DNA from 4 places in the Paenibacillus sp. FW126-R14 genome. Region 3 is predicted to be linked to each of the others. Evidence: riboswitches for the same ligand, from Rfam matches in the RefSeq annotation. Region 3 holds a riboswitch; each other region holds the start of a gene.
The links. Region 3 has a riboswitch for cyclic di-AMP ahead of AC3WRW_RS21105 (CAP domain-containing protein). Riboswitches for the same ligand answer to the same signal wherever they lie in the genome.
Positions count from the first base shown of each region.

Region 1 (7,971 bases), on a different contig from region 3:
TCCGCGATTTGAATCGCTCGTTTCACCATATTCCCCGCATCTTTCGTGCGGATGCCTTCCCAACCTTCTCGCTGCACGACATCATAGAACCCTAGATCCTTGGCCAACTCATTTTTGAAACTTTCGGACATAACACCTCTTCTGCGACTCATAAAAGACCTCCTTGTCCTGAGCTTAGCGTGAGCTTTGACTGAACTTTGACTGAGCTTTTAACTGAACAAAGCTGCCCGCGTAAGCATAAAGTAAGGTTAGTATGCCCAGTCGCGCAAGGTCCATGCAAATGCAAAAAACAGACCCTTGGGTCTGCTCATATAGAAACTATTTAAGCTAATGTTGGATATAAGTGATACGAACCTGGCCGTCATCATTGCAAACCGTCACTTCAACAGATTCGGTAAGGATGTCAGCATAGCTGTAAGACACTCGTTTAAAGGCGTGTGATTCTTGGTCAAGCTTCACGATAAACACAGAAGGGTAGGTTTCTTCTAAAACACCGGAACGTTCGACAGTCTTTCGACGGCCACCATTCGCTCTCAACATGATCTTCTGCCCGACGTGGGGCTCCAAACTGCGTTTGATTTCCAATAGCGCATTTTTTGCCATTGTCAACTACCACCTCTTTCCTTGTTAATTATACCCCATCTTGACAAGCATGTCAAACAAGGTCAAATATTATATCAGCACCGCAATCCAGTTGTCAACGGCATTTTCGCCTATTTTCCGAATTCCCCATTGTACAGGTTGTCTCCAAAGTTCGCAAATTATTCACAGTTTTCCAATAAAAAAAGAACATTCCCCCGGCACCTTCCTCGCAACGAGGAAAGCATCAGGCAAATGTTCTTTAACTAGCTGATAAGAGCACAACTTACACATGCTCCTCTGTATGTTGTTGAATACCCGGAACGCCCATCCGGTAGCTCCCGCGCGTCTCTACCCCGCCTAAACCGTCTAGACCCGTCACCGTCAAGTCCATAATATCCAGCATGGATATCGTCTCCTTCACGGATGTATAGGATAGCTTTGCCGCTATGCAAAGCGGATCTAACGCGTGGATGAGGATGCGTGCGGGTGAACTCGCGAAATTCGCCCCCGCCCGAAGCAAAGCCTCAAAATGAGACTGGCACGCACCGGCGACGATGATCATCGCATCGCGGTTGCGTTCATACTGCCGGGCGATCTGAACGGCGTTCACGAAGTTCTGCGAATTCTTATAGCTGGCCAAACCGCTAGGTCCCGCGGTTTTACGATGCTTAAGTATTCCGTCATGCCCCGTGATGACGACAATGTCCGGCTTAATTTGCGGAAGCAGCCGGTGGAGCGCGTCGGCCATCTGCGATTCAGGAATGTAATACCCCTCTGCCGGCACACGAAGCTCGCCATAGAGCAGCATGCTCTTGCGCAGGTAGGTCGGATCTCCGTCCAAATGCAGCACTTTGCCAGGGACTTCGAAATAACCTGCACTCGCTTTTTGATTTTGATTATGGGCGACAGTGAGGTGATTCTTCTCCTGCAGCTGCACCTGGGCTACCGCCAGCCTCCGCAATGTCTCGCGAAACTCGGGCGAGCTCGACCTGGGATGGTCGATCGCTTCTGCCGGGTTCGTCAGCGTTAAGTCCATTAAAGGCGCATCCGCAAGCAGTCTATAATCTACACCGCGCAGAATGGCCTTCATCTGATCAATGCGTTCAATCTTAAACATGACGTCGCCGCCATAGGATTTACGGGTTACAAAGTCTCCTTGCCTCATCGCACAAATCCCCTCCTAGGGTCATCCTATGGCGGGACTGGGCATTTGGTGCGGGTTATTTGCAGCCGTGCGCGCGCAGCGCTGTCGATAAGCGCGCGAACTCTTCCATGCTGAGCGTTTCGCCGCGGCGCGAAGGCTCGATGCCGCAGCCGTGGAGCAGCGCTTCCAGCTCGGCTTTGTTTTCTTTGGTAAAGAACCGCGCAGCCAGGTTATTGTAAAGGGTTTTGCGCCGCTGGACGAAGGACGCCTGGACGACGGCGAAGAAGAAGTCCACGTCCGCCACCTCAACCGGCGGTGTTTTGCGCACACGCAGCCGGATCACGGCGGAATCGACGTTCGGCTGCGGCACGAAGACGGTGCGCGGCACGATCGTCACGAGCTCCGGCTCGCAGTGGAACTGCACGGCAATGCTGAGGCTGCCGTAATCTTTGGTGCCCGGGCGGGCCGCCATGCGGTCGGCCACTTCTTTTTGAATCATCACGACGATATTCTCCAGAGGCAGCTTCTCTTCCAGAAGCTTCATGATGATCGGTGTCGTGATGTAGTACGGCAGGTTGGCGACGACGCTGACGCCATCCAAGCCCGCGAAATGCTGCCGGAACAGCTCCGGCAGGTCGGTCTTCAAAATATCGCCATGAACGACACTCGCATGGGGATACGGCTCCAGCGTCTCGCCTAGGATAGGCAGCAGACGCTGATCGATCTCGACGGCCAAGACGCGCCCTGCGAGCTTGGCCAGCTGCTGGGTGAGCGCCCCGATGCCGGGGCCGACTTCCAGCGCCCCCTTGTTCGGCCCGAGCTCGGCGGCCGAAACGATCTTGCTCAAGATATTCTGGTCGATCAGAAAGTTCTGGCCCAAGCTCTTTTTAAGCACAAGATTATGCTTTTTGATAATTTGTTTCGTCTTACTCGGTGTTGCCACGTCATCTGCTGTTACAATCACTTCATTGCCGGGTATATTCATCTTGTAGCCCTCATTTATCTATAGGTTCTGAATTTAACTATATATTCCCTTCCAGATGCTCCAAAGCTGCCTCAAACTCTTCACGCGAGATCTGGAACATCGCACACCGCTTATAAAACTGCTTGCCGTTGCAGTAGCCGATCCCAAGCGCATTGCCCACAACAAGCCGTCTGGACGCCGCCTCGGGGTGAACGATCAGCCCGGCGGCCATAAGGTCGCTCATGGCGAGCTGCGAGACGCTCCCTTCGTACTCTGTCCGAAGGTTCTGAAGCGCCTGCCGGATCGTCTCCGGCGCCGCATTCTCCACGCCAATGTCGCCTTTATACTCGGCCTGCGCCTGCGTGATAAAGGCATGCTTGCAGCCCGGCACCTTGGCGGCCACAATCTTCCGAATCCGCTCGCCTGCGTGATCCGGGTCGGTGAAAATAATGACGCCTCTGCGCTGCTGTGCGAGGGCTATCCGCTTCAATACGGCTTGCCCGATGGCGGAGCCGCCCGTCTCTATTGTATCCGCCTCGACCGCTCGGCGAATGGCGGCCGTATCGTCCTTGCCTTCAACGACGATGACTTCTTTCATCATAAATGAGTTCCCTTCCCAGTACGCAGAAAAAGAAGAGGGAACCCCTCTTCTTTCGCCCAGGCTGCTTGCCCGGTGACGTATAATGACATTGTTCCCGCTGAAACTAACGTTTACACGTTAATTTTCAGACGGCTTCTTCGGTCCTACAACATAGACCGTATACCCCTGTTTTGTTCCGAATTTATTGGCATAGCCGTGATCTTCAAAATATACATCAATCATTTGGCCTTTCACACCGCTGCCGATATCTTCAGCACGGCGGAAGCCGACACCCTCAATGTAAACCCACCATCCCAGCGGGATGACTTTCGGATCAACCGCAATCGTTCTGCCTTCCGTTACCGTTGTTCCCGTATACGTCTTCCCGTATCCAGGAGATCCTTCGGACTTCCCTGTCGAATCGGCTCCCGCCGAATAGGCCGTTAGCTTCACATTCTTCAGAATTTGTTTATACCCGAACGTAACGCCATTCTTAGAGATCTCATCCACGCTCGGAGATGAGGCCGACAATGTCACAACAGGGTTCTTCGTGCCAACGGACACGACTTTCTTTATACTTTCCTGTTGTACTTCTTGACCCACTACAGCTTCCGCCACTAGAACGCCATCTTCGTAAGTCTTCTCTTTCTTTTTGACCAGTACGCCCTCTTTACCTTCTTGGATAACTTGCTCTTTGCCTTTGAGCAGCGATGCATCACTTTTCTTTTCCGTATCGAATGCAATCGGCTCTGTTACTTCTTCCGTCTCTTTTTTTACACGGACGATTTTGATTTCATCGCCTGAGCCCAGAGCGGCTGTTGGATCGGGAGTCAGCTTATCGTGTTCCCCCAGTGCAATATGTAAACGTTGCAATGCACTTTCAACCGTTCTTGCAGTTGTGTAAACAGTGGTGGTCTTTCCATCAGCAGTCAATTGAATTGGAGAAGCTTTCTCGATGACGAATTTGTCTCCACCCTTGATTGTCGCCGCAGGGTCTGCAGATATTTCATCGTGTTCACCAATCGTTATGGCTTGTTCATCCAGTAGGCGTTGCAGGACCCATTGCTTCGTGTGCACAACGGTTTCTTGTCCATTCACAACCACGGATACGCTCTTGGTAGCCGTACCGTACAACAACACCAAAAACATGAAAGTCATTGCGATTGAAATTAGAGCCAGGCTTAAAATCAAACGCAAGTTTTCATGCTTCCATCGCAATGCGAAGGACATGCTGGATGATCGTTTTACATGGGTCTCGCTAAAAGAGATACTGCCCACTTCTTCGGTCCTCCTTCAAAGCCTCGCCGCCAGGTTACAGCATGATTAAATTTGACGCGACTAAGGTTTTTAATTTAACTTAACGTGCTTCCATCGACAGCTGCGCTTAAGCTGCTGCGTTCCGGTCGTCCCACCCCGCTTTGCCTATTCAACATTCTATGAGTAGAGATCCTAAAGAAGATAAAAAGCCAGCAAGAAGAGGACTCTTCTCGCCGGCTTAGTTTGCATAGTAAAATACACAAATAGCACACACGACAATCGTTACCTCTCTTACGCTTACGAGGTTAGCTGACGGATTCGGACGTGAGAGTCGCCCTACTCAGACGTAAACTTCCGTTAACGTCCAAGATTCACCCCTGTTACTCACTCTGTTCACTCAGATGCGTCACCCGCTTCTCAAGCTTACAGTGGTTCCCCCGTTCCCTTATTCGGAACTCAGCGAATGGAAAAATGGCAAATTGGTTATTAAGTTATTATGAAAAGTATATTACGCTGTTAATCTCTACCTGTAAAGGGATTAACACCTACTAAAAAGGGCTAAATCGCTTAAAATTAGCTTATTTTTAGAATAAAACCACTTTTTATCTACATTTATCTCACTATAACGTACGAATACTAGGTTTCTTCGTGTTTTCACACCTAAACTAGGCTTCGAAACCAAATTTGTTTATACTTATCATGAAAGAATTCAGTGATTTAATACCAATAATTAGCTATTCAGGGAGGCAATTAGATGGGCCCTATTTTGCAAGTCGATTCTTTATTTGGAGGATATTTACCCACGAAACCGGTTCTCCATGATCTCACGTTTTCGATTCGCCAGGGAGAAATGATGGGTTTGATCGGTTTGAACGGCGCAGGCAAAAGTACGACTATCAAAAACATCCTCGGTCTGCTTCAGCCTCAAAAAGGTTCGATCAAAATCAACGGCTTGACGTTAGCCGAGGATCCGCTTCCTTACCGGGCGACCTACGCTTACGTACCTGAAAGTCCGGAGCTATATGAAGAACTTACGATTCGCGAGCACCTCGAGCTAACGGCCATGGCATACGGCTTGTCCAAAGAAGACTATCTCTCCCGTTCGCAAGCGCTGCTCGTGCAATTTCAGATGGAGGACAAGCTGAACTCCTTCGCCAGCCATTTATCCAAAGGCATGAAACAAAAAGTAATGATTATGAACGCTTTCCTGATCGAACCCTCTTTGTACATCATTGACGAGCCATTTCTCGGACTAGATCCGCTAGCGATTCGCTCACTGCTGGAGCTAATGGTCAAAATGAAGCGAAAAGGCGCGTCATTTCTCATATCCTCGCATATTTTGTCTACGATTGAGAAATATTGCGATAATTACGTCGTCCTGCATAAGGGCCACATGGTCACTCAGGGCGATTTAGTCGAATTGCGTCAGCAAACCGGACTCCAACAGGCGTCACTGGACGACATCTTTTATAAGCTTGTAAAAGGGGATCCGGTATGAAATCGATGGACTTGAATACCCGTGCCCTATGGCAGCAAAGATTTGAACGTTATATGAAAGAATCTATGGGCTATCTGCAGTATGCGGCGCGCAGCAACTTTTTCGGCTTCCTGTTATTTCTTGTCATTCTTTCTTCCTATTATTATGCAAAAATATTACAGCGGCTTCCGACAGATTACCCTTATTTGTGGATCGTCCTTCTGCTTCTCGTTCCTCTGTTGTCATCCAGTCCAATCCGCACCTTAGCCAGAAGCGCAGACCGTATGTTTTTGCTGCGTATCGAGCACCAAATGGGTCCGTACTTCCGCGGCGGATTTATGTACAGCTTAGCGCTGCAAGCGTTTTGGACATTTCTGGCATGGGTCGTGTTGTGGCCCTTGTACCATCACTGCCTCGGACGTGAAGAGCAGCATTTCTTATGGATGCTCGCCCTGCTTCTATTAATGAAGTTGGCCAATTTGTCGGCTAGCTGGCAGGAAAGCCGGTTCACGAACGAACGCGCGAGAATCGCATCCGGTAGCTTTCGCTGGATCGCAACCACCGCTTTGGTTTCTCTGCAATTTCTGACCAGCGTGTTCTGGGCAAGCGGCGCAGCATTGGTTCTCATTTTAGCCTGGCTGACGGCCACTCACTACGTTTCCAAACACCTGATCGGATGGGATTACCTCATCGCTAAAGAAAGGCAGCAGCAAGCACGGCTCTACGCCTTTTTTAACTGGTTCGTCGATGTTCCGCACTTGGGAACGCGAATAACCCGCCGAGGCTGGATCAGCGGGGTCACAACGTTCATTCCTTTTAAACAAGAGGCAGCTTATTTGTACATATATATGAAGACTTTACTGCGTACGGAGCTATTTGGGATTGTCATGCGTATTTCCCTGTTGGGGGCGCTTGCCATAGCCGTTTCAAGCAGCGAAACTGCGCGAATACTCATCTTTTTTATCGCGTTGGTAATCTCCATGGTTCAGCTCACGCCGCTCGAGCGTTCACACCGCTATACCTTTTGGCTGGAGATGTACCCGCTTGACCGCCAATTGAAAGCCGGTTCCTTGGCCTTCATCATTTGGTCCGTGTTGTTCCTGGAGCTGTGCATCCTGTCGGTTTCGCTTTTGATCCGCTCTTCGCCAATGCTTTTCACGGTCCCGCTCATCGGTCTCGCCTTCATCTCGTTAAGCTGCGGAATCTTGCTTCGACGCAAATTCGCGAAGAACGCTTCACTTGAGACCTAGCAAGGCAATCGCGTTGTTTGTCGTTATTTCTGCGAGTTCCTCCAGACTCAAGCCCTTAATTTCCGCGGCGGTTTCGGCCACCAACCGAACATAAGCCGATTCATTGCGCTTGCCGCGGAAAGGGTGCGGGGTCAAGTAAGGAGCATCCGTCTCGATCAATAGGCGGTCCAATGGAACTTGCGCCAGCACTTCCTTCGGCTGTTTCGCATTTTTGAAAGTAACAGGCCCGCCGAAGGAGATATGGAAATTCATATCCAAGCATTGTTTAGCCGTTTCCCAACTCCCCGAAAAACAGTGCATGATACCTCCGACTTCCGCAGCTTTCTCCTCTTTCAAAATCGTCAAAATATCGTGATGGGCATCCCGGTTATGAATCACAATGGGCATGCCAAGCTTTCGCGCCAGCCTGATTTGCTCTCGAAAAACCCGCTGCTGCACATCCTTTGGCGACTTATCCCAGTAGTAATCCAGTCCGATTTCCCCGATGGCCACCACCTTCTCATGTTTGCACAGATCCTCGATCCATTCCAAATCGCCCGGCAGCATATCAATAGCATCGACAGGATGCCAGCCCACCGTTGAATAGATGAAATCGTATTTCTCGGCAAGCGCAATCGAGCTGGGAATGGTCTCCCGATTAAATCCGACATTCACCATTCTCGTAACCCCGGCCTCCCGCGCACGCTGAATGACCTCGTCTTGATCTTCTTGAAATTG
Region 1 covers NZ_JBYTBS010000041.1:48,791-56,761, forward strand. Annotated here, with positions in the region: partial or broken gene AC3WRW_RS22755 (small, acid-soluble spore protein, alpha/beta type) at 1-152, opposite strand, end outside; gene veg (biofilm formation stimulator Veg) at 328-603, opposite strand; gene yabG (sporulation peptidase YabG) at 866-1,747, opposite strand; gene rsmA (16S rRNA (adenine(1518)-N(6)/adenine(1519)-N(6))-dimethyltransferase RsmA) at 1,803-2,711, opposite strand; gene rnmV (ribonuclease M5) at 2,749-3,291, opposite strand; gene AC3WRW_RS22780 (resuscitation-promoting factor) at 3,409-4,500, opposite strand; cyclic di-AMP (ydaO/yuaA leader) riboswitch at 4,807-4,999, opposite strand; gene AC3WRW_RS22785 (ABC transporter ATP-binding protein) at 5,282-6,025, shown strand; gene AC3WRW_RS22790 (ABC transporter permease) at 6,022-7,254, shown strand; gene AC3WRW_RS22795 (TatD family hydrolase) at 7,240-7,971, opposite strand, start outside.
Region 1: linked by a shared signal. The riboswitch ahead of AC3WRW_RS22780 (resuscitation-promoting factor) and the one ahead of AC3WRW_RS21105 (CAP domain-containing protein) in region 3 are both predicted to bind cyclic di-AMP.

Region 2 (7,971 bases), on a different contig from region 3:
AGGGCCATACTTAAGAAGCCATAACGTGCGCCAAGCAAGCCGCCGGCGAGCATAACCGCTAACGTTTGCAAGGTAATAGGCACAGGTGTAAAAGGCAGTGAAATCTGAGCAAAGCTGAATAACACAAGAATAGCTGCAAAAAGGGCACTGAAAACAACGCCGCGCAGAGTGAGTTTCATATTGTTGATCGCTCCTGTTTCTGTTATTGTTTATGTATTGTCAACTTCATCAAAAATAGAAGGTTAACAATTGACCAATCAGATCATAGCACATCTTTTGTGAAAGTGGAAGGACATTTTAGATATGGGAAATCGAGAAATTGTGGCTTCTTTGCAGAAAGCCTCCGTTGTCTATCGAACACAATCGGAAGAAGGCCGGCAGGTATGGTCGGACGTTTCTTTAGATATTTATAAAGGCGAATGGCTGGTCGTCATCGGCCCGAACGGCAGCGGCAAAAGCACCTTAGCCAGCACCTTGCTGGGCTTAAGTCCGCTCTCAAGCGGGGAAATGGTGCGCAATGAGCAGGAGCAATTCAGAGGCGTGCTGCAGCTGCCGGATGCCCAGTTCGTGGGTGAAACAATTCAGGAGGAGCTTGATTACCTGCCGGGTTCGCAGGAGTTAACACAGGAAGAGCGTCAGGCTTGGTATCGTCAAATTCTTTCGGCGGTGGGCTTGTCGCTCCCGCTCGAACGGACGCTCTCTACTCTATCTGGGGGGCAGAAGCAGCTGGTCAATCTGGCGGCAGCCCTCGCGGCGGAGCCTGAACTTTTAGTGCTGGACGAACCGACGGCCATGCTGGACCCCGCAGCAAGACAAGAAGTTCGTCAAGCGGTGCGCCAAGCCCATCAGCGCGGAACGACCATCGTGTGGATCACTCACCGGCTGGAAGAAGTGGCGGATGCGACGCGCGTCATTGGATTTGGCGACGGACGGATTACGTTTGACGGAGAGCCGAGGGGGTTCTTTTATGGGGAGACCGAAGAGAAAATGCTTGAGAAAACACCTTGTTCCGAGTTAGGGCTGGATTCCCCCTATGTGGTCAAAACAGCGTTCGGCTTGCTTCAGCAAGGTGTCAAGCTTCGTCTGCTCCCTTTGGATATGGATGAACTGGGCGAGGCGGTGGCATCGTCATGCCGATAACCCTGCAAAATATTCAAGTAAATGCTCCGGATGACGCCAACCATCATCTGCTGAAAGATATTAGTCTCGAGCTTCCGGATGGTTCTGTTACGGTATTAATCGGGCATACGGGTTCGGGAAAATCTACGCTTCTCCAGGTGATGGCAGGCATTATGGAACCAGCCGCAGGAGCAATAGCACTCGACGGACAACCATTGTGGCATAAAAGGAAGGTGGACCAAGCCAGTCTCCTGCGTCTGGGCTTGATCTTCCAATTCCCGGAGCAGCAGCTGTTCGCCGGCAGCATCCGCGGGGAATTCGCCTACTCGCTGCGCCCTTACCGGCTCGCAGCGGACGAACGCGAGCACCGCATCCGCGCCGCTTGCGCCGATCTCGACCCCCATGGCGCCTTCGCCTTGGAGCGGTCGCCTTTTGCGCTTAGCGGCGGCGAGCAGCGCCGGCTCGCGCTGGCCACAACCTTCGCCACGGCGCCGGATTGGCTCCTCATGGATGAGCCAACCGCCGGCCTCGAGGCGGCGGCCGTCCGCGAATTGCTGCGCATGATTCGAGGGAGAGAGCGTGGCGGCTTCGTCATCGCCACGCATGACCTGGACACGTTTCTGCCGCTGGCAGACCGTGTCCTTGTGCTAGACCGCGGCGAGCTCGTCTTCGACGGCTCGCCGGAAGCGCTGTGCCGCGCGCCGGAGCTGCTCACGCGCGCGGGGGTCGGCCTCCCGAGCTGCGTGGAGGCCGCTCTGGTGCTGGCGCGCTATGGCATCGCCATCGCGCCGGATTTGCTTACGCCGGCGCTGGCTGTGCCGGCGATATGCGAGGCGCTGCGCGAGCGCGGCAGCGCCAGCCCCGAGCCGGCGCCGCAAGCGGCAGCGCCGGAGCCCGCTCGCGAGGCTCGCGCCACCGCCTCCGCGCCGCCGCAGGCCGCGTGGCTGGCGCTCGATCCGCGAGCGAAGTGGCTGCTCTACCTGCTGCTAGTCATCGGAACGATGCAGCAGCAGGGGTGGAGCGGCCTCGCGGCCTCGGCGCTGCTTCTGGGCCTGTCGTTCCTCGGCCTTCCGCGCTCCGCGGTTCGCGGCAGCTGGAAGATCGCCGTGCCATTTCTGATCTTCATGTTCATGTCGATCGTGCTGACCGGCTTGGAGTGGAAGGCGGGAGAAGGCGGACTCCCGTTGGGCTTCTCGCCGGAGAGAGGCTGGAGCGCGGCTTTCACGCTCACGCGTCTGTTTCTGATCCTGATGGCCGGCTACTGGCTAGCCGTGTCTACGTCTTATGGCCAGCTTGTGCAGGGGCTAAACTGGGCTTTAGCCTTTTTTCGCAAAATGAAGCTGCCGGTGGAGTCATTCGCTTTGGCCGTCTCGCTGCTGTTTCGCTTCATTCCGCTGATTTTGCGGGAGTGGCAGCGCTTCTCAGCGATTGTAAGGGCCAGAGGCAAAGCGGCGATCCGGCCCGGATTGGTGCGGATGAAGGATATTCCGGCGCTTGTGGTGCCTCTGCTGCTCGCCATGTTTCACAAAGCGGAGCAAATGACCGTAGCGATGGAAATGAAAAAAATCGACGGCAAGCACCAACTGCTGAAGAAAAGCACGTTAAGCTGGCAAGCCAAGGATACGCTGCTCGTGATTGTGAGCGTGGCGGCTTTTGGCCTGCTGGTGTATATGCGTAACTAATATGGGAGGGGCAGCTCATTATGGATGGGCTGCTTCTTTGTTTTGATGTCTGGCAGAAGGGAACAGAGGGAGCATCTTGAGCCGGGGAGTCCCGTATACTATACTTTGACTAAGAAACGCGGACGGCGGTGACAAACATGGAGTTTTCGGATTATACCATCTATGAGCAGCAGATGCTGCGGCAGGTGAAACGCTGGGAAATTCGTCAGGAGAAGATGCCAAATTTGCTCGAAAAAGCTTCGAAATCCGTCTCGACGAACATCAATAAGCTGATTCCCGAAAAAGTACACAAAACGATAACGGCAACCGTCAAAGGGATGTTCCAGACGACGTTGTTCGGAATGAATTATATGCCTCAGAATGAACCGCTTGCAGGCGCTTCTCTAGCCGAAAGCGACGCCAAGGCGGAAGAATTGCTATCGCTCTACAAAAAGATTGCCGCCGCCGAGGGAGCAGGTACAGGAGCGGGCGGGATTTTGCTGGGATTGGCGGATTTCCCGATTTTGATCGGCATCAAATTGAAATTTCTGTTCGAGCTTGCGCATGCTTACGGCTACTCAACGAAGGATTACAGAGAGCGACTGTTTATTCTGTATGTGTTTCAGCTGGCCTTCTCCAGCCCTGCGAAAAAGCCGGATCTGCTGCGTACGATCAAAAATTGGCACGCGATCGCAAGCAGCTTTCCGCCTGCTGAAGCTTATATGGACCAAGTCGATTGGCTGCAGCTGCAGCAGGAATACCGCGATACGATCGATTTCCGTAAAATGCTTCAGCTGCTGCCCGGCATTGGCGCCGTCGTTGGGGCTTGGGCCAATTACGGTCTGCTGGAGGAGCTTGGCGTGGCGGGCATGAACAGCTTTCGACTGCGCCGCTTGCACGATAAAGCGAGGTCAGGGGCTTAGGAGGCCACCGGCCGAACCCCCCGCCTGCCCGCGCCGCAGCTCATGTCCGTATCCCGTCCGTATCCCGCCTGTATCCCGTCTGTATCCCGTCTGTATCCCGTCCGAATCCCATCCGAATCCCACGTCCATAGCCGCAGTGCAGCCATTCCCGTATCCACACCTGTACCCCGCCTCCACAGCCCACCACCCCTCTGCCCTTTTTGGCCTTGCCAGGGCATATTTCGGTGATTTTTTGCGAGGGCGCTCATATACTAATACAAGAGCAAACCATGCAGTGCATCCTGATTAACTATGTGATTTTTTTCACATGACAACCTTGTGTGGTTTGGTAGATGATTAATCGGAGGAGAGGGTTCGGATGAGTAAACCGAAGGTGGTTATTCTGGGTGCAGGCTACGGAGGGATTGTAACGGCAATAAGGCTGCAGAAGCTGATCAAATCAGGCGAAGCGGCTGTTACGCTGGTGAACAAACACGATTATCATTACATGACGACGCATCTGCATATGCCGGCAGCCGGCACCGATCATCATGAAAATGCGCGTGTAGCGATCAGTGAGCTGATTGACGAGCGGAAAATTCATTTTATTAAGGCGACGGTTCGGCAGATTTTGCCTGAAGAGAAGAAGGTGATTCTCACCGATGAAGTTCTCACTTACGATTACCTCGTTGTGGGGCTTGGAAGTGAGACGGAAACCTTCGGCATTCCGGGACTGCGGGAGCATGCCATGTCGATCAACAGCATTAACAGCGTCCGGTTCATCCGCCAGCATACCCAATATATGTTCGCTAAATATAAATTGGATTCCAAACATAAGGAATATTTGACCTTCGTCGTCGGGGGCGCGGGGTTCACCGGAACGGAGTTTGTCGGCGAATTGGCCGACCGGGTGCCTGATCTTTGCCGAACGTTTGATGTCGATCCGTCGCTTGTGCAGATCATTAATATCGAAGCGTCGTCCACCGCTCTGCCGCCCGGTCTGCCTAACGACCTCGTGGAATACGGCATGGAAGTAATGCGCCGCAAAGGGGTTCAGTATAAATTATCTACGGCAATTAAGGCTTGCGACCCTGACGGCGTCCTGTTGGGGGACGGTCAATTCATTCGTGCGGGCACCGTTATTTGGTCGGGGGGCGTTCGCGGGAATTCCTTGCTGCAGGAAGCGGGCTTCCACGTTCAGCGCGGCAGGGTCAAAGTGGATGACTACTTGCGTTCCTTGCAGTTCCCTGATGTGTTTATAACGGGGGATTGCTCCATTGTCATGAGCCCGGAAGGCACCCCATACCCGGCGAATGCCCAAATTGCCGTTCAACAGGGCTATAATACGGCGAGAAACGTGATCCATAGCCTGAGGGGGAACCCGCTAAGACCTTTTGCCTATGATTACAAAGGGACGGTCGCCTCGCTGGGGCGCGGAGAAGCGATCGGTATCCTGAAGGTCAAGAAAGTGAAAGGCAAATGGGCCGCTTTTCTCAAAAAAATAATCGATGCCCGCTATCTATTTCTGATCGGCGGCATTCCGCTGGTATGGAAAAAGATGATTTTTAAGCAAAAACAAGCCACAAGGAATCGTCATGTAAGAAATTAATTTTGCCAAAATACCCCAAAACCCAAGGAATCAGACAAAAGGCTAGATAATCAGAGATTCTGAAAGGATTAGGCCATTGTAAGCGAATTATTAAATGAATGCGGGGAGGGAATAATCTTTTTTAAGATTTTTCTCTCCTTTACTATGTGCGAATAAGAGAGTAGTATCAACTCGTACGTTAACAGTTGAATATTTCGCTTAATTTTCTTAACGGAAAAGCGGGGGAACCACAGGTTTCAACGGGGTGAGTAAGATCCGTCGCGTCGCACGCGGCCATGATCTTTAGGGCAGATTTCTCGCAGCCCGAACCCGTCAGCTAACCTCGTAAGCGATCGTGAGAAAGGAGAACATGTGGCTAAGCACAAGGTCTATCCTTGTGTTTTTTTGCGCCCAAAAAGGGGAAATCAAGCTGAAAACTAGGTTATTTGGGGGAATTTCACAGCATGACAAGTGACTCATTGAAAAAGATTGTATTCGGCAAACCGCTGAAATCGGCGGAGCTGGAATCTGAGAAAATGCAGGTATGGAAGGCTCTGCCCATCCTATCTTCGGATGCCCTGTCTTCGGTGGCCTATGGCACGGAGCAGATTTTGCTGGAGCTTGCGACTGTTGGAGTCGCCGCTTTTGCTTTCTCACTGCCGATTGCAATCTCGATTATTGCTTTAATCATGCTTCTTGTTTTGAGCTATCGCCAAGTGATTGAAGCCTACCCGATGGGTGGCGGAGCCTACATGGTGGCGAAGGAAAATTTGGGTATGATGTGGGGAAGACTCACAGGGGTTTCACTGCTTATAGATTATACGTTAACCGTTGCGGTTTCGATTTCGGCAGGCGTGCAGGCGATAACGTCGGCTTTCCCTGCTACCGTGCCATATATTGTTCCTATTGCTTTAGTCCTTGTCTGGGTGATGGTTTGGCTGAATTTGCGGGGCACGTCCGAGTCGGGGACCGTGTTCGCGATTCCAACGTACTTTTTTATCCTATGTATTCTACTGCTGATCGGCAAAGGGATTTTCGATATGCTGACAGGTTCGATGAACCTGCATGCCGCCGAGTTTGTTCCGGGCTCGATGACGGGCTCACTGACGTTATTCGTCATTCTAAAAGCCTTCTCATCCGGCTGCTCGGCCGTGACAGGGATTGAGGCCATTTCGGATGCGGTGCCTCACTTCCGCTCTCCTTCCGTCAAAAATGCCAAAAAAACGCTGGCATCCCTCGGCACGCTGCTGGCCATCGTCTTCGGCGGCGTCACCCTGCTGAGCTTAGGCTATGGGATCGCACCTGACCCGCATGGCCATACCTCGGTCTTGTCGATGGTTACGGAGCAGGCGTTCGGGCGTGGAGTGATGTATTATGCGACACAGATCGGCACGATGCTGATTCTGGTATTGGCTGCGAATACGAGCTTTAACGGTTTTCCGATCCTATCCTCCATCATGGCACAGGATAAAAATTTCCCGCGCATGTTCTCGTACCGGGGGGACCGGCTCTCGTTCTATTACGGGATTGTAACGTTAGGCGTTTTGGCAAGTCTTCTGCTCATTATTTTTAAAGGAAAAACCGATGCACTCATTCCTCTTTATGCGATTGGCGTCTTTTTATCTTTTACGCTTGCCCAAAGCGGTTTGGTTCGCAAATGGTTCCGGGAGCGCCCGGCCGGCTGGATCGGCAAGCTGCTTATCAATGGCTTAGGCGGGATCGTTTCCTTCGCCGTTTTGGTTATTTTCTGTATAACGAAATTTAGCGAGGGCGCTTGGATTGTTATTATCGTGACGCCGCTTGCGCTTTGGGGAATTACCAAAATCAGCAATCACTACGATGACGTAGCGAAACAGCTGCGGATTGATATCACGCAAGAACGTTTATGCACGAAGGAGCCTGTGATCATAGTGCCTGTAGCGGGCATTCACCGCGTGGTGGCGCAGTCTTTGAACTATGCCAAATCCTTATCGCCCAACGTCATTGCGTTCTATGTGTCCTTTTCGGATGAGGATGAAGAGGCGATGCAGGAGAAATGGGAGAAATGGGATCCCGGCGTTCGTCTCGTCGTGTTTAAATCCCGTTACCGTACCATTTTGAAACCGCTGGCGGAGTTTATTGAAAGAATCGATACGCATGTTTCGGAAAAGCAATCGATTATGGTCATCCTGCCTCAATTCATGCCCAAAAAATGGTGGCACCGCCTGCTCCACAACCAGTCTGCCGCACGTATTCGCTCGAAGCTGCAAGCCGATAAAGATATCGTCGTCGCGACGGTGCCCTATCATTTGAATGAGTAGAGGTGTACAATATAGGGGTAAAGCTGATGTAGAAATAGAACAGAGGTGAACCCTGTATGGCAAAAAAGAAATGGTCGTCCGCTACCGCTGAACCTAGCGTGCAAGATAAACCTGCGACACTCAAAGATTTGCTGCGTCCTGATATCGTAGCGGGGCTGAAGGCACAAGCCGATGCGATGAAAGCAGAGGAACAGGCCCGCAAGGAAGCGGCCAGAGCGGAAGCAGAGGCTGCGCGCAAGGCGGAGGAGAAACGGCTGGAAAATGATTTTGGCCATTTGCTCGAGAAGAGCAAGCTCGATTGGAGAAAACACAAATGAGGGAGCGCAAGCTAAGCTTCCTCTTTCTTTTATGCGTGGTGATAACGCTTTCAGGTTGTGAGGGGACGAAGGGTAGGGTGAAGC
Region 2 covers NZ_JBYTBS010000012.1:13,390-21,360, reverse strand. Annotated here, with positions in the region: gene AC3WRW_RS10845 (biotin transporter BioY) at 1-179, opposite strand, end outside; gene AC3WRW_RS10840 (ATP-binding cassette domain-containing protein) at 304-1,140, shown strand; gene AC3WRW_RS10835 (ATP-binding cassette domain-containing protein) at 1,131-2,801, shown strand; gene AC3WRW_RS10830 (EcsC family protein) at 2,939-3,703, shown strand; gene AC3WRW_RS10825 (hypothetical protein) at 3,700-3,861, opposite strand; gene AC3WRW_RS10820 (NAD(P)/FAD-dependent oxidoreductase) at 4,062-5,291, shown strand; cyclic di-AMP (ydaO/yuaA leader) riboswitch at 5,477-5,637, shown strand; gene AC3WRW_RS10815 (APC family permease) at 5,735-7,570, shown strand; gene AC3WRW_RS10810 (YqkE family protein) at 7,627-7,887, shown strand; gene AC3WRW_RS10805 (polysaccharide deacetylase family protein) at 7,884-7,971, shown strand, end outside.
Region 2: linked by a shared signal. The riboswitch ahead of AC3WRW_RS10815 (APC family permease) and the one ahead of AC3WRW_RS21105 (CAP domain-containing protein) in region 3 are both predicted to bind cyclic di-AMP.

Region 3 (7,971 bases):
ATGGCCGGTCAGCTTTCTGCTGCCGGGCGCTCTGCGGGCAGCGGGGGATTCCCGGTTCACCTCCATCGCTTCCATGCTGACCATGTGGCTGTTCCGGGTCGTGCTCGGCTATGTGTTTGGCATCACGCTAAACTACGGGGTGCTCGGGGTGTGGGCAGCCATGCAATTGGAGTGGGGCGTGCGAGGTGCCATCTTCCTGTGGCGCTATCGCGGGGACCGGTGGTACAAGCACCGCCTGATAGATCCCGCAAGCGGAAAATAAACGTGGAATAAAACAAGCGTCTTTGATCCGGCGAACCGGAACGAAGACGCTTGTTTGTATTTCAATTCGATCATTGCGGTTTATTAAATAACGCCTTGTGCGATCATGGCATCCGCCACTTTTTTGAAGCCTGCAATATTGGCGCCCACAACCAGATTGCCTGGGTGACCGTATTCTTCAGCCGCTTGGACGGCGCTTCTGTAAATATTTTTCATAATCGCATGAAGCTTGTCGTCCACTTCATGGAACTGCCAGGAATATCTCATGCTGTTTTGTGACATTTCCAGCGCTGATACGGCAACACCGCCAGCATTCGCAGCTTTGGCCGGCCCAAAGAGCACGCCTGCTTGCAGGAACACATCAATCGCTTCCAAAGTAGATGGCATATTCGCGCCTTCGCCAACTGCTTGTACGCCGTTGCTGACAAGGATTCTAGCGGATTCTTCATCAATTTCATTTTGTGTTGCGCTTGGAAGAGCAATGTCGCATGGGATGGACCAGATGCCGTTACAGCCCTCATGATAAGTTGCCGTCGGATGCTCTTTGACATACTCGCTGATTCTCTTTCTTTCAACTTCCTTCAACCGTCTGACGGTATCCAGACAGATTCCTTTTTTATCATATATGTAGCCATTGGAGTCGCTGCAAGCAACGACTGTGGCGCCTAATTGCGTTGCTTTTTGCATGGAGTAGATAGCCACGTTGCCTGAGCCGGAAACGACTACCGTGCTGCCGTCGAAGCTAAGACCTTTGGATTGCAGCATTTCGTTTACAAAGTAAACACACCCGTATCCTGTCGCTTCAGTACGCGCTAAGCTACCGCCGTAGATGATCCCTTTGCCTGTCAGTACGCCTGCCTCGTAAGCACCGCGAATTCTCTTATATTGACCGAACATATAGCCGATTTCACGGGCGCCTACGCCAATATCGCCTGCGGGAACGTCGGTGTCTTGACCAATATATTTGTAAAGCTCTGTCATGAAGCTTTGGGTAAAACGCATGATTTCATTATCGGACTTGCCTTTAGGATCGAAATCGGAGCCGCCTTTTCCGCCGCCGATCGGCTGGCCGGTAAGGGAGTTTTTGAAGGTTTGTTCAAAGCCAAGGAATTTAATAATGCTGGCGTTAACGGAGGGATGGAAGCGCAAGCCGCCTTTGTAAGGTCCGATTGCACCGTTAAATTGAACGCGGAAACCACGATTTACTTGTGTAACCCCTTGGTCGTCTACCCACGGCACGCGGAAAGTGATCAAACGCTCCGGCTCCACGATACGCTCAAGAATACCGTGTTTCATGTACTTTGGATGCTTGGACAGGATGGGAATCAGAGACTCCAGTATTTCCTTCACAGCTTGATGGAACTCATTCTCAAAAGGATTTCGTTTGACTACAGTTTCATATACGTTGTGTACATATTCTCTTGCAACTGTCTCATTGTCTACTTGAACTATCACAGTCTCATCCGCCTTCTCAATCTAATATAGTAAAATAGTTAATATTATAGTTTTACATGATCCGAAGCCATTGAGCAATCAAAATTTACATGTCATGTAAGCTTACTTGGATAGGTTAAACAAGCGTTCATTGGGTAAGATGTAAAATGACATGCCTTAAGAGGACTGTCCAAATGTTTTCGTGCATATTTACAAAATTCAGCGCACAAGTAGACAAAGACATGACAACAAGATGACGCTAGGCTACGGTTGAAAATAGAAGGGGGCTGTCCCGGAAGTAGAATACTTCGGAACAGCCCCTTGTGCGCTTTGCCGTGTCTCATCGCTTAGGCTTGAGAAAACGGCAGGGCGCTATTTGAGCAAATTGACCTAAAATTAGGCATTTTTAGTATTGACACGCAAGTTGGACTTTCTATTTAATAGAATTATACCAATTAGAATTGAGGCAAAATCTATGAACCGTAAAGCAACGTTGTGGACATTAATTTTATCGCAGCTCGTGTACATCTTGTTCGTTCTCTTGTGGCTGTTTATCGCAGGCATGTCCGTGATGATGTTCGACTCCCCGGATTCCACTGGCAAAGTAACGACATGGCTTATTTTCCTGGCCATCGTGCTTTATCCGGCAGGCTTGCTGACTGCGCTCATCGCAGGCTGGGTGATGTTCTCCCGCAGGAGACATAAGGCTGCGCTCATCTGGAACTGCATCCCGCTATTATGGGTATTGCCTCTGGGTGGATTCTTTCTATTCGTAAATCTAACCTAATGGCGTAATGATGATTTTGGTTTTCAGTTCCAACCTTTAGCGACGGCGGGTTTCTTTCTGTTCAAAAATCGGTAGAGAAACCCCCTCTCCTTTTTCCGTTTGAGAGTGAGTTTAATCCCTTCAATGAGCAGCATTGATCTCAGTTCGTCGCGACGATTCAGCGTGTGCAATCGCTTGATAAATTGCTTGTCCATGTCGAACATCCCTCCCATTCATCTACTTCCATTATAAATGGGCTTTATCCATTTGGTTGTCACTTTATAGAGGGATGTTTTCACTTGTTTTGTCGAAAATGGAACACGCGGGTCGCGATTTCCTCGAAGTCCCTATAGGCAGACAGAGCACTGTGCAGTATGATCTAACGTAGGGTGATTATACATGTTCATTGCTCCTATGCTTCTGCATGACGCCAAAGATAATAGACCTTATAATAGTAAACATCTTGTGGCAGAAATTAAATTAGATGGTCTTAGATGTATTCTTTCAAATATGGATAAGCTATATGTATATACGAAAGACAAATTGCTGGTTACTCATAAATTTCCGGAGTTGTTCCAGTGTCCGCTGCCTGAAGGAACGATTTTAGACGGTGAATTGGTTATTTTGGACGATCAAGGGAAGCCGGATTTTGAAGCGATGTCAGCCAGATTTTTATCGCCGACAGACAAGACGCCTGTTATATTTTATGCATTTGATATTTTAAAATACAAGGGAATTGATGTCACCGGATTATCCTTGCTTAAACGTAAGGAACTGTTGGATCAAGCTTTTATTGAAAATGCCAATTATAAAAAAGTGCAGGTGTATGAAGGCAAAGCCGTTGATTATTTTGAGCAAATCCGCCAGCGCGGGCTTGAAGGCATCGTCCTGAAATCGAAGAAAGAGACTTTCAAGTACGAAGTCAATAAACGTTCCAAACAGTGGCAGAAGGTGATCAACTGGACGTATGCGGATGTGTACATTTCGGGCTACCGGAAAAATAATTTTGCTTTACTAGCCTCGATTGATTCGGCGGACGGATCGAAAATCCCCGTTGGCGTGATTGAAACAGGCGTAACGTCTATGCATCAAATGGCGTTGGATGGTGTCAAACAGCGCTTGGTTTTCAAAGAAGACAACCATTTTGCTTATATGGAACCGCGGCTGATGGCCAAAATTAAAACGCGAAACTGGACGAAAAGCGGAAGACTCCGTTCGCCGGTTTTTATGGATTTCGTCAGGCAGATATGAAAAAAAGACTGGATCACCATGGAGGAAGTGGTGACTCAGTCTTTTTGCCTTTTAACGTCGGAAATTGGTGCTGCCGCTTAGCTGCTGTTCGGCGATTTGAACCAGTCGTCTCGTAATGTGTCCGCCGATTGCTCCGGTATCACGAGTAGCCATGTAACCGTAATAACCGTCCTGAGGAATCTGAATACCTAGTTCCTGAGCGACTTCGTATTTCATTTGCTCAAGAGCTGATCTTGCTTGTTGTACGACTAAGGAATTGCTGCTTCTACTGCTAGACATTTGATTCACTCCTTTATTTGGTGTATGAGTATTTTGTGGAAGTTCTGGTTTTTTATGCATACGTATTGGAAATTTTTTTCCGGTAGCAGTCTCAATACCGGAACCGAAAGGGTCCGCACCTGCAGCAGTATAAACAGTTGCAAGTCGCTGAAGGGGACGTTCGGCATCTCTGGATTGTATCCGCTTTCATTTGCATTCCATAAGGGTTGGAAAAATTTGAGCCATGTTTTCAGCATGTTCACGTGTTACAATCGGTTAGAACCTTCACAGGATCAAAAAACTCAGAAGGCCGAAGCCTCTTTGGAGGCACGGGGGACCCACTCTTTGGGGTGAAGCCGCATGAAGCGGCCGGGTGATTACTCTTTGACCCGAATCCGACAGCTAACCTCGCAGGCCGCAAAAAGGAGAGATTTATTCAATGAAACGTTACAAAAAGCTAGTGGTTACCGGCGCTATCGGACTGAGCGTCCTTATGGGCACAAGTGCTGCCATGGCCGCATCGGCAACATATACAGTGTCAGGCAATGATACTATGTGGTTAATCTCTAAGAAGTATGGCGTGAGCCTCACATCGCTAATTCAAGCAAATCCTCAGGTTACCAATCCAAACGTGATCTGGTCAGGGATGAAGCTGAACATTCCTGGCACTAACGGCGGTTACCAAGCGCCTGCACCGTCCGCGCCATCTCAGACGGCGCCATCGCAATCGGCCTACGCCAGCCAAGTCGTTACTTTAGTTAACCAGGAACGGGCAAAAGCAGGGCTTAAAGCGCTGACGAGCGATAGCGCGCTGACAGCCATGGCGTTGGACAAGGCGAAAGATATGTACAATAACGGCTACTTCGATCATACGTCGCCGACTTACGGCTCTCCTTTTGATATGATGAGCTCTTATGGCATCCGTTATTCCTATGCCGGCGAGAATATTGCCAAAGGTCAACCTACGCCTCAAGCCGTTATGGACGCGTGGATGAACAGCTCAGGTCACCGTCAAAATATTCTTAGCCCGAACTACACCAAGATCGGTGTTGCCTATTATAACGGCGAATGGGTACAAGAGTTTATCAGCAACTAATTTGATTCATTTGCAGCCCTTAGACTTCCCGGATGGGAACGCTAAGGGCTTTATTTATGTTGTTTCCACTTCGCGATACCCCACATCAGCAGCGGCAGGCTGATTATATGAAGAGGGAACATGATAGGGATTCCAATTTTTTGTGGGAAAAACACCGAACTATCGATGAAATCCCGCGGAATCAAGGCAAGCAGCACCGATACCGGCGCGACGAACAACAGCATTCGCCGCCATTTATGAAGGCCGAACACTTGAGCGGTTCCATACGTACAGACGAACAAGTAGAGCGAGACTTTCGTGAAAACGCTGATGATCCAAATGGCGATAACAAAGGAGTCCAAGTTTTGGAAAAAGTCGAAAAAGGAAATATAACGAACCAAATTGAAATAGGGATAGGTTTGGCCTGAAGCAGAGAGGTGTCCGAAGATGGAAACGATCAGGAAGGTCGAAACGCTGGTTAACAAACCCGCTGAGGCTACGCCGAATAAAGCTGGCTTCACCCCGGTTTTGGGCTTCGCAACGAAGCCCATGACGACGAGAAGTAGGATGCAATCCCCAAGAAACGTTGCGGTCGGCAGCGCTCCTTTCAAGATCGTTAAAGCGCCGGAGTCCACGTAAATGGGGAGGATGTTGTGGATATGGATATTTTTTAGGCTGAGCAAAAGCGGAATCGCAATGCCAAGCAAGGTGAAAGGCCCTAAGATCTCACAGCATCTGGCAATCGCCTCTATGCCTAAGAAGGTCACATAAACGGCAACAAGGAGCATGCCCAGGATCGGGATAAGGATAGGTGTTTTCGGCAAAATTGTCGCGGCAATGAGCTCCGAATATTGCCTAAGTATGATCGCAAGCACGCTGTACCATATGAGTAAATAAACAAAAATGACCAGATACCCAACGTATCGGCCAAACAAGCTTCTGCAAAAATCAATCAGCGTTTGCCTAGGGTAAAGCAAGCTTAAGCGTGAGCAAACAAACGCGATGAATACGCCTATCCCGGTTGCGCAAGCGGTCGAGAGCCAAGCGTCCTGCTTCGCTGCCAGGATGGCTGGATTAATGGTTAGCAAAAGGGTCATGCCGAGCTGCATCGTCAGTATCATCCAGAATAGTTGTTTTCCGCCGATCCGCATGTTTACCAAAGCTCCTTTAATGATCTAAGAGATTACCCAGCGGCTTGAGAATAACATTCACCAATTGTGTCGGGCCCGGCAAGCCAGGATTCAAAACTAAGGAGACGGCCAGAATCCAACATAGGGCCAAAATAGACAGATAAGCCGCACGCTCCTTGTTCGATACTGTTTTCAACCGGAACCACTGAAATAGCGTGATGAGCAGGCATGCCGCCATGTATACCGGAATATCCTTGGGTGTCATTTTCGTCTATTCCTCTTTCTTTCTGGTCTCCTCTTCCGCTTTCGAGGATTTGATGCTGGACAACCCGGGACGCAGCATCTTGGCGTCAGAATGTACAGTCACCTCAACGCTCGGGAAAATATCGTTCCAGTTCTCCTGCATGTTTCTCCATTCTTGCGGGTAGGCGCGGTGAAATTCTCCTGCGAAATCCAGAATATCCGCCTTCAAGACATGCTGCACCATGCGTAAAGCATCTCCAGCCCGCTGCTCAATGTCATCATTCATGGCTGATTCTACGGCTTCAACGGCTTTGGAATCGGAGATGAGATCCAGCCCGGTCGTATTTTGCAGCGCATCGTCTTCCGTATGAATCCAGACATTCATCTTCAGCTTGCCGTTCTCGATCAGCGGTTTCAGCTTCGTTTCGCTCTTCAGCAGCCGAAGGGAGACATTTCCGCTGGTGCCGGCGGGCGTCACGGTGACGACCGCTGTTTTAATTTCATTTCTTAGCCAGAGAAGCCCCCGCGAGGTTGGATCATCGATGCTGCCGACCATTTTATCATCTTTAAACACAGCCGTTTTATTAACGAAGCTTTCGGTTTTATCGCGATTATTAGCGGAATCCGGCTGCAAGACTTCAATAAAAGGCAGCGCGGCGGCGCCGGATTGATTCATCAGCATTTGGGCCAGGTCCGTCAATGTGACACTAAGAATAATTTTACTCTTGCCAATCTCCCTCATGATCTCTGAGGAGTTGCGCTCTATCCTTGTGTTCATTTCGAGGATTTGCCGCGCGCTTCCTTTGCAAACATACATAAATGCCCGTTCCCTCGGCTGAGGCGCTCTCAACAAATAATCGATATCCTCTCGAATGCCTCTCCGGGCGACAGCTTCTCCGAAAATAATAATTTCCGTGTGTCCCCAGAAAATTTTGCGGGGCATCTTCTCTTGGAGCTTGGATACCGCGTCAGCAATATTGACGCCAATCGCGGATTTGACGAGGGAGGTTTGAAGGCTTCCCCCCTTGTTGCTGCTTTCTAATCCCCCTCCTCCGCCGCCGGGCCCACGCGGAATGAAAATCTGCAGTGTCAATTCGATCGACTTATCGTCATATTTATCAATGGCCGCGCCTGTGATGAGCGCCAAATCGTTGACTTCCGTCCGGTCCCAGCAGCCTGTCAAAAGCATAGGGAGGAGACTGGAAGCTAAAGCCAGCTTGATCATAGCTTTCATCCGGGCTGCCCCTTCCTGAGAGCAGCAACCATTAGAAGCACAGCCGGAATGCCGAGCTGCGTGATCAGAGCCAAAAAAGGGATCGTGGTGCCTAAAGCGTGCATCAGCTCCTCGAAGTTTGGGGATACCCAAAAGCTGAACAGAGAGATGAGAAAGCCTACCGGGATGATGAGAGGCCGGTAATCAGGCAGGCCGAGCAGTTGGGCCGTTCCAAGGACAATGGCATAGTACACCAAAGCCACTTTGATGAACATTCCGATGATCCAGATGGCCATAAGCAGCGATTCCACATGCTCCAGAAAGTCAGCGATGGAAATGT
Region 3 covers NZ_JBYTBS010000036.1:48,833-56,803, forward strand. Annotated here, with positions in the region: gene AC3WRW_RS21075 (MATE family efflux transporter) at 1-262, shown strand, start outside; gene gdhA (NADP-specific glutamate dehydrogenase) at 346-1,716, opposite strand; gene AC3WRW_RS21085 (hypothetical protein) at 2,171-2,482, shown strand; gene AC3WRW_RS21090 (hypothetical protein) at 2,506-2,676, opposite strand; gene AC3WRW_RS21095 (ATP-dependent DNA ligase) at 2,876-3,712, shown strand; gene AC3WRW_RS21100 (alpha/beta-type small acid-soluble spore protein) at 3,764-3,991, opposite strand; cyclic di-AMP (ydaO/yuaA leader) riboswitch at 4,269-4,402, shown strand; gene AC3WRW_RS21105 (CAP domain-containing protein) at 4,410-5,066, shown strand; gene AC3WRW_RS21110 (GerAB/ArcD/ProY family transporter) at 5,117-6,196, opposite strand; gene AC3WRW_RS21115 (hypothetical protein) at 6,213-6,440, opposite strand; gene AC3WRW_RS21120 (Ger(x)C family spore germination protein) at 6,447-7,652, opposite strand; gene AC3WRW_RS21125 (GerAB/ArcD/ProY family transporter) at 7,649-7,971, opposite strand, start outside.

Region 4 (7,971 bases), on a different contig from region 3:
GAGATAAGAAAGATTCGTCAAAAGGCCAGAACAGCTCCTGGTGGAATGATATCAAACGCTGGTGGAACGACTGATTCGCCTTCCCCACACAGCTTCCGGAAAACACAAAAAGGCAGAACTAAGCGCGTCTTAGTCTGCCTTTTTGCTGTCCTAGTATATGAGGTAACATACACTAGGGTCTAGTATACCCGGTTCACATGAACGTAACAATGGATGACACATAATGTTCATAACTTCAAATTATGGCTTGGTACAATTACGAAAGGGCATCTTTCAGCGCTTGATCCGAGCGGTTCCACCATTCTTCGTTGTGGGCGATCAGCTGTTTTTTCAAGGCTGCGCGCTCGCTGTCGGACAAGCCGTCAAGAATGAATTTGCGCTTCATGGCGCCATCCATCTTGTTTACGTGGTCGGCCAGAATCTTCCAGCCTCTGCGCGCTTCGGTGTCGATCAGCATCTCGCATGCCGACATTCCGGCGTAGTACGCTCCCTCTTCGGCGCGGTCGACCGCCACCCAGACAATCCACGCTTTGCGTCCGTTCGGCACATCCTCTTTGTTCGTTGAGAATTTGATCCCTTTCTCAATTTTACTCTTCGCGTGTAGCGTACCTTCATCGAGATAAGCTTCATCCCCGTCGATAATAATTCCCGAAACGTTGCTAAGATCGATCGCTCCGGCGCCGAATCCTTTGTGATTGACTTTGGAGCTTACTATATTTAAGGCCAGCTTCTTTTTATCCGCTTCCATAAGGGCACCTTCCACTCTTTCGTAATGTTAAAATAACGCTTTGCTTTCATTGTAGCTAAAGTCCTCCATGAGAACAAGAGCAGAGGAACGGCGCTTGGCCAAAGCCCTCTTTTTCAAGCGAACGAACAAATCTTTTCCACTCACAGAAATAATCCCTAGGTTGTCTACATATACATGCTGTAGATGCTTGTTAGGCGGGGTGAATCTATTGAGTGTTTTATTCAAAAACCGCAAGGTACAATGGTTCGTTGTCATGCTCCTTGCAGCAGGCACAGTCTTGCTGTCTGAAACTTTGCTCCCATCCGCAAGTAAACTGACGGTGCCCGTCGTCTCTAGGGAGGAGCCGTCAGCTCCGGCGCCGGACATGCAGCCTGCAGATCGCGGCAAAGCTGCGGACAAACAAACACAGGAGCCGCTGAGCTACCGCATTGCGGAATATCACATGAACGTTGCCTACACGCCTGAAACGAGGCAGCTCCAAGGGCAGCAAACGTTAACGTGGGAAAATCCGGGGACGGTTCCTGTGCAAGAACTTTATCTGCATTTATATCCGAATGCATTCGCATCTAAGAAAACGACGTTTATGCGGGAATCCGGCGGCAAGCTCCGGCAGGATGAAGCAACGGCTGACAGTATCGGCCGCATGGACTTGCTCTCTGTGAAAACGGCTGACGGAGAGGATCTTACACAGCGAATGGCTTTTGTACAACCCGATGACGGCAATAAAGATGACCATACCCTGCTCAAAATCCCGCTGCTGAAGCCGGTAGGAGCCGGCGAGCGAGTCACCGTTAAGACGGAATTTCTCGTCAAATTGCCGCAAGCCTTCGCCCGTATGGGCTATGTGGACGACTTCGTGATGGCCGGGCAGTGGTTCCCTAAAGTAGCGGCCTATGAACGGGCGGGAACAAGAGGACGCACCGAACCTGGCTGGAATCTCCACCAATATCATGGGAATTCCGAGTTTTATGCGGATTTCGGCCTGTATGACGTGAAAATCCAAGTGCCGGCGAACTATACCGTTGCCGCAACCGGTTTCCCTGTGAAGCCGGCTGTGACGGAGAACGGAACCAAAACGTATCAGTTCTATGCCGATGACGTGCATGATTTCGCTTGGTCCGCTTCGCCTCACTTCGTGTACGTGGAAGAACCTTTCTCTACGCCGCAAATTCCCGGGGTGAAGATCAAGCTCTATCTGGATCCCAACCATCAGGAATTAAAAGACCGATATATGTACGCTGCCAAAAAAGCTCTCTCCCGCTACAGCCAGTGGTACGGCACGTATCCTTACTCGACCCTTTCCATTGTCGTCCCTCCTCCCGGAGGCAACGGCGCAGGCGGAATGGAGTATCCTACCTTGGTGACCGCTTGGGGCGCAAGCGACAAGAAACCGGATCTCGAATTGGAACGCGTTATCGTTCATGAGATCGGACATCAGTTCTTCTATGGCCTTGTGGCCAGCAATGAATTCGAGGAAGCTTGGCTGGATGAAGGCTTTACCTCCTATGCCGAGGACAAAGTGATGGAAGCTGATTTCGGAACATCTCCGAATTTGCCGGTGGAGTCCAGCTATATCACATCTCCCAGCGCGCTCCGGCAAAATGCATGGGACTATACCGGACATGATCAATATGCTGAAAATGTGTATACAAGGGGCAAGCTCGTGCTCAAGGAAATCGAGAAGCAGGTTGGCGCCAAAACGATGGATCGCATCATGCGCACTTATTTTCAGAAGTGGGAATTCAAGCATCCTTCTACCAAGGACTTTCAGAACGTTGTCGAGGAAGTAACCAAAACCAATTGGGACGGCTTCTTCAACGAATATGTCTACGGCTCGATGATGATGGATTACTCTGTTGAGAGCATCCGTGTGAAAGCCACTGGCAGCAAAGGGACAGGGCCTTACGAGAGTACAATCCTCATCGCCAAACGCGGCGGAAATTCGCCGGAAGTGCCGATCCAGTTCCATTTCGCTGACGGCACCGTACTCGATAAAACATGGGACGGCAAAGAAAGCAGCATCGAATTCAAGCTAACCCAAGCGACGCCTGTCGACTGGGTACGTATCGATCCGCACTACTCGCTCATTCTCGAAAACAAACATATTAATAACTTTATGAAAACGGAAGTAGATACCAAGTGGAAAATCCGCTGGAATCTCGGCATTATTCAGTTCCTGCAAGCTATTTTCGGGTGGGTCGCCTGGTAGGCGCCCACTCAGGCCTATGCTTACGAAGATAGTTAAACTCTTAGGAGGGACACCCATGACAACCTATCTCAAATCCGGCTTTAGGGCGGCTCTGCGGCAGCCCTTCGCTACGATCGTCTTATTCATGTACCAGATGTGCTGGGGCATCCTTCTCTATAAGCTTGTGCAAGGGGTGCTCGTCCCGCTCATGCACCGCTATCCGGGCGGCGACCAGCCGAAGGAGGCGCTCCGGCTTTTTCTCGCCGAGAGCCAGTTCCAGCTGCTCAAAACGGATCTCAGCCATCGCTATTTGTGGTGGCTGGCTGCACTGCTCCTGGCTCGCATGCTGCTCACTCCGGTAATGAACAGCGGTGTCTACTATTCCCTCACACATTCCGAGCAAAATGCCGGCTATCGCTTCGTACGCGGAGTTAAGGAACTGACGCTTCCCTTCCTCCTCACCTACATCGTCCGAATCGCCTTGTCCCTACTGCCGCTCATCTGGGCGCTGCCCAAAGCGCAGAAGATGTTCGAACACAGTACATCCTATGAACAGGCCTCCCTGGATTTACTGCCTTGGCTGATGGGCTTCCTGGTTTATGGCTTCCTGCTTCATCTTCTCTTTATGTATGTGCAATTCGCCATTGCCGCACACCTCGGCATTTTATCCACCGTCATTACATTCTTCCGGTTCTCGTTTCCGATCATCGGCCTTTCTCTTATTCTTTTGCTCAGTTCGGGACTTTTGACAGGGATTACAGTCACTGCGACCTACATCTGGGCAGGACTGTTAGCGCTAATCATTTATCAGCTTTTCCCGCTTTTCCATATTTTCCTGCAAATGTGGGCGATAACCTCGCAATTTCAGCTTCTTTCCGCCAAAATGAACCCCTAATAAATAATAAATAAAGCTAGATATGGTTTATATTTGTTCAATCCCCTTGCAAAAGGGGATTTTTTTGTCTGGAAAGCGAACGATAGCACATTTTTCCGGCCCAAATTGCGCTCTAAAGGAGGAATTTCGATGTTTATGACGAATTACAGTGATTAGCATTAAAAAACCAAATATTTCATGCCGAATTCCTCATTTCTTGGGGAAACGGGGGAACCACTCCGGGTGAATTGATCTTGCAAGACAGGGATCATAGGGAACCTTCAACCGAACCCTCCAGCTAACCTCGTAGGCACCGGAAGGAGACAAGCAGTTGAAAAAGGTTGTTGCTCTTTTTTTTAGTCTTGTTTTGTTTTTGAGTGTAGCTTTAGGAAGTGCATCTGCTTCACAATCTAAGTTGGATGAAACGGTTGACGGATTGCTCGGAATTCCGTACAAAGATGCGGGAACGACAACAAAGGGCTTTGATTGCTCTGGGTTTACCTCATACGTTTTCGACCAATTCGGCATTGACCTTCCTCATAGTTCTGCCGCTCAAGATAAAGAGGGCTACTGGATTGACAAAAGTGATCTTCGCAAAGGCGATCTTGTGTTCTTCAACACAGGGGGCAAAGGCATTTCTCACGTTGGTATCTACCTTGGCAACGGTGAATTTATTCATTCCGCTTCCAACGAAGGTATCGTGAAAAACAAGCTAAGCGAATCGTATTACGCGAAGAGGTATGTATCCGCCAGACGTGTTCTGTGGGATGATATCTACAATCAACTAACTGCTGAATCCAAGTAATTTCTTGTACTTATGAATAAAGCCCCGGAAAGCGCCGGCTCGCAAGAGCTGCTCCCAGGGCTTTTATTCATGAGTGCTCATGCTGCCTCATCGACTCGAAGATATAACTTGACATAGCATGTGAGCCGTCCTATAATAGCGGCATTAAGTTTTCTAGGGTTCCGTGGCGCTGCAGCGTCAGTCTGGTCCGAGAGAAAACACACAGCGGATACGCTGTGGTCACGGAGGGAGAAAAGCCCGGGAGTCATATCGCACAGCGATATCGCTTCCGGGCTTTTCTCCTTTTTGCCGCGGCCTTACACCGCATCCAAGCAAACTTCTTAAGGAGTGATTCATTATGGCATGGTTGTATCTCGTCATTGCAGGTGTTTTCGAGGTAGTCTGGGCGATCTCATTGAAATTTTCCAATGGTTTTACCCGACTGATTCCGTCCGGAGTAACAATTGCCGGCATGGTGATCAGCTTTTATTTTCTCGCCATAGCAACGAAAACTCTGCCCATCGGCACAGCCTACGCGGCCTGGACAGGAATTGGCGCCGTAGGGGCGATTATTATCGGCACCCTGTTTTTAAATGAGCCCGTCAGTTTGCTGCGCATCCTGTTCATGATTCTCATCTTGGTCGGCGTTCTCGGCCTCAAATTCACATCCGGACACTAGCTACATGAGCTGGCGTTCGCTGCCGTATCTGCGCTTCAACTGGCTTAAGAAGAACTGCAGTGAGAGGAAGAGCAGAGAGAAGCTCGCTCCTACGCTCAAAATAATCCAAGGATGCAGCCTGATGTACCGCGAGCCGTAAGCGATCAGGGAAAGCCATTCTCCCGATGTCGTAATCGTAATGGAATAGCCGGCGTCGCTGTCGCCGATTGTTTCCGTGCCGCCAAGCACAATGTTAAAGACAGCGAGCTGCCCTAGCAGGAAAAGCACCTGCATGAATTCGCTAAGGAAGATGAACAACATTTCATTTCTCATGCAGGGGACCAGATGCCGGACCGTGCGGTGAAAAACAGTCCCTCCCATCAAACGGGAAGCCTCAATAAATAGCTTGTCGTTATAATAGCGGGTCCGTTCGGCTATTTGATGAGCTAACGGAAACAGGCCGATGAACGTGACCAGAATAACGAAGGTAACGGAGAAGAGCATCTTATACTGCGGGTCCGCTTTCACCCACTGATCCAGCCGCAGCCCGAAATACATGCCCGCCAATGGCGGAAACAAGAATACAAAGGCAGGTACGGAAGCGACTACCCACTGCATAGCCTTAAGAATACCCCACCCTTTGCCGGTAGTCCCGCTCCACATTCCCCAAGGCGCCGCAATGACAAAACGGAGCAGCGTTAACGCCAGTGTCGTTCCCAGCGTATACTTCAATCCGTTAAGCAGCAGGCTCAGCATATCAAAGCCTCGATGATCCGTCCCAAGCAGGAACGTGCTGTTCGGCGAGAACGGCGGAATGCTGTAGCGTGTTTTGCCATCTTGTTGATATTGAATCATGTTGATTTTGTCCTCCGGCGAAATGCCGTGAGGCTTCAGCCATGTGCCGAAAAGAGCCACAAGGAGAATTAGAACGATAAGTGCAAGGGAGATATAGAATGCGCTTGATGAGCGTTTGATCATGATGAGACGGCCTCCCCCGTACGGACGATAAACTTTTTACGCAGCAAAGCGTACAGCACGTGAAATGCCATAGCAAGCAGCGCGAGCGAGATGCAAATGACCGACATCGATGAGACGCTTTGCATAACAGGCGAGATAATGAAGCCCCCCAGGCCGGAAATGCCGCAGATGGCTTCCGCGACAGCCATGCTCGCCAAAGCCAGCGTCGTCGCCTTCGGCAGGACCGAAAGCAAGTCCAGCATCACGTTGCGCAGTACATGGGCGACCAGCACTTCGCCGCGAGTTAACCCTTTGGCTTGCGCAGTGATCACATAGTCCTGGCCCAGCTCACGCGCAATGGCGACGCGCATCGTGCCGTAAATCGTAACCGACGGAATAAGCGCAATGGTGAGAAACGGGATGAGGAACGGTGTTTTATCGCCGACCTGTACGATCAACAGCACATAATGCCCCAATAGCTTCGTCGCATAAATCGCGCCTAATTGGATAAGAACAATTAAGAAAAAGTCCGGCAAGCCCACAAGCAGAGCGTGTACGCCATCCAGTATGGCACCCAGTCTGCGCCACATGGACGCCAGCATCGCCGTAAGCATGCTAAGCACAATGGCCATCAGTAAGCCAGGGATGAAGTACGTGCATGTACGAAGCAGCATGATGGGAAGCTGCTCAATCACAGCGACCTCTTTGCGGTTGAACGGATTGCGGAATTTGCCAAAATCCCCATGAAGGAAGCCCTGGATTTGGTCTTTCACTGAATACGCGTAATAGCGCAATGAAATGACAGGGCGCTCGAGAGGAACGCCGGTCGCACGAAAAATACCTTTGATCGTCATCGTCTTTCCGATGTAGTTCCATGTCTCGCCGTAGGGAACGGCTAACAGCCCCGTTTTCTCATTGAGTACGCGGCTCCCCGGCAGCTGCTCGCTTACTTTCTGGATGCTAGTATCCGGTCCGACAGTAACTCGAATCTGATCTGGTTGGGCAGACAAGAATGCATTTCGGATGTTACTCAGTAAGAAGATGCACACAAGTGTAAACACTCCGAGTAACAGCCACCGAATCGTTGACTTCAACTATTGTCACCTCATTCTTTTATTCACCGTTGGTAGATTACCATTTTCATATTTTACCATGATTCATTTGGGAGTACTATCCATTTTTATAATCAAAAAAAACCTGGCCAGCGATCCGAAGATCGCCGCCAGGTTTTCCCTATGAGCTGAACTGCGCTTGATGCAGACGGCTGTAAACGCCGCCCACCGCGATCAGTTCCTCGTGGCCGCCCTGCTCGGTAATGCCCTGCTCCGTCACGACGACGATGCGGTCGGCATTCTTGATCGTGGCCAGCCGGTGGGCAATCACCAACGTCGTTCGGCCCTGCGACAGCTCGGCCAATGACTGCTGAATCGCCGCCTCGGTCTCGGTGTCGAGCGCCGACGTCGCCTCATCGAGGATGAGGATCGGCGGATTTTTCAAAAACATCCGCGCGATCGCAAGGCGCTGCTTCTGTCCGCCCGACAGCTTGACGCCGCGCTCGCCGACAACCGTGTCCAGCCCCTTCGGCTGGGACTGGATGTAGCCCTCCAGCTGCGCACGCCGCGCAGCTTCCCAAATCTCAGCATCCGTCGCGCCCAGCTTGCCGTAAGCGATGTTCTCCCGCAGAGTGCCGGAGAACAGGAACACGTCCTGCTGCACGATGCCGATTTGGCGGCGCAGCGATTCCAGCTGGATACCGCGTATA
Region 4 covers NZ_JBYTBS010000016.1:90,311-98,281, reverse strand. Annotated here, with positions in the region: gene AC3WRW_RS13060 (transglycosylase domain-containing protein) at 1-74, shown strand, start outside; gene AC3WRW_RS13055 (YwhD family protein) at 257-748, opposite strand; gene AC3WRW_RS13050 (M1 family metallopeptidase) at 1,002-2,957, shown strand; gene AC3WRW_RS13045 (hypothetical protein) at 3,013-3,831, shown strand; cyclic di-AMP (ydaO/yuaA leader) riboswitch at 4,000-4,138, shown strand; gene AC3WRW_RS13040 (C40 family peptidase) at 4,142-4,615, shown strand; guanidine-I (ykkC/yxkD leader) riboswitch at 4,758-4,861, shown strand; gene AC3WRW_RS13035 (DMT family transporter) at 4,953-5,273, shown strand; gene AC3WRW_RS13030 (hypothetical protein) at 5,274-6,230, opposite strand; gene AC3WRW_RS13025 (ABC transporter permease subunit) at 6,227-7,303, opposite strand; gene AC3WRW_RS13020 (ABC transporter ATP-binding protein) at 7,443-7,971, opposite strand, start outside.
Region 4: linked by a shared signal. The riboswitch ahead of AC3WRW_RS13040 (C40 family peptidase) and the one ahead of AC3WRW_RS21105 (CAP domain-containing protein) in region 3 are both predicted to bind cyclic di-AMP.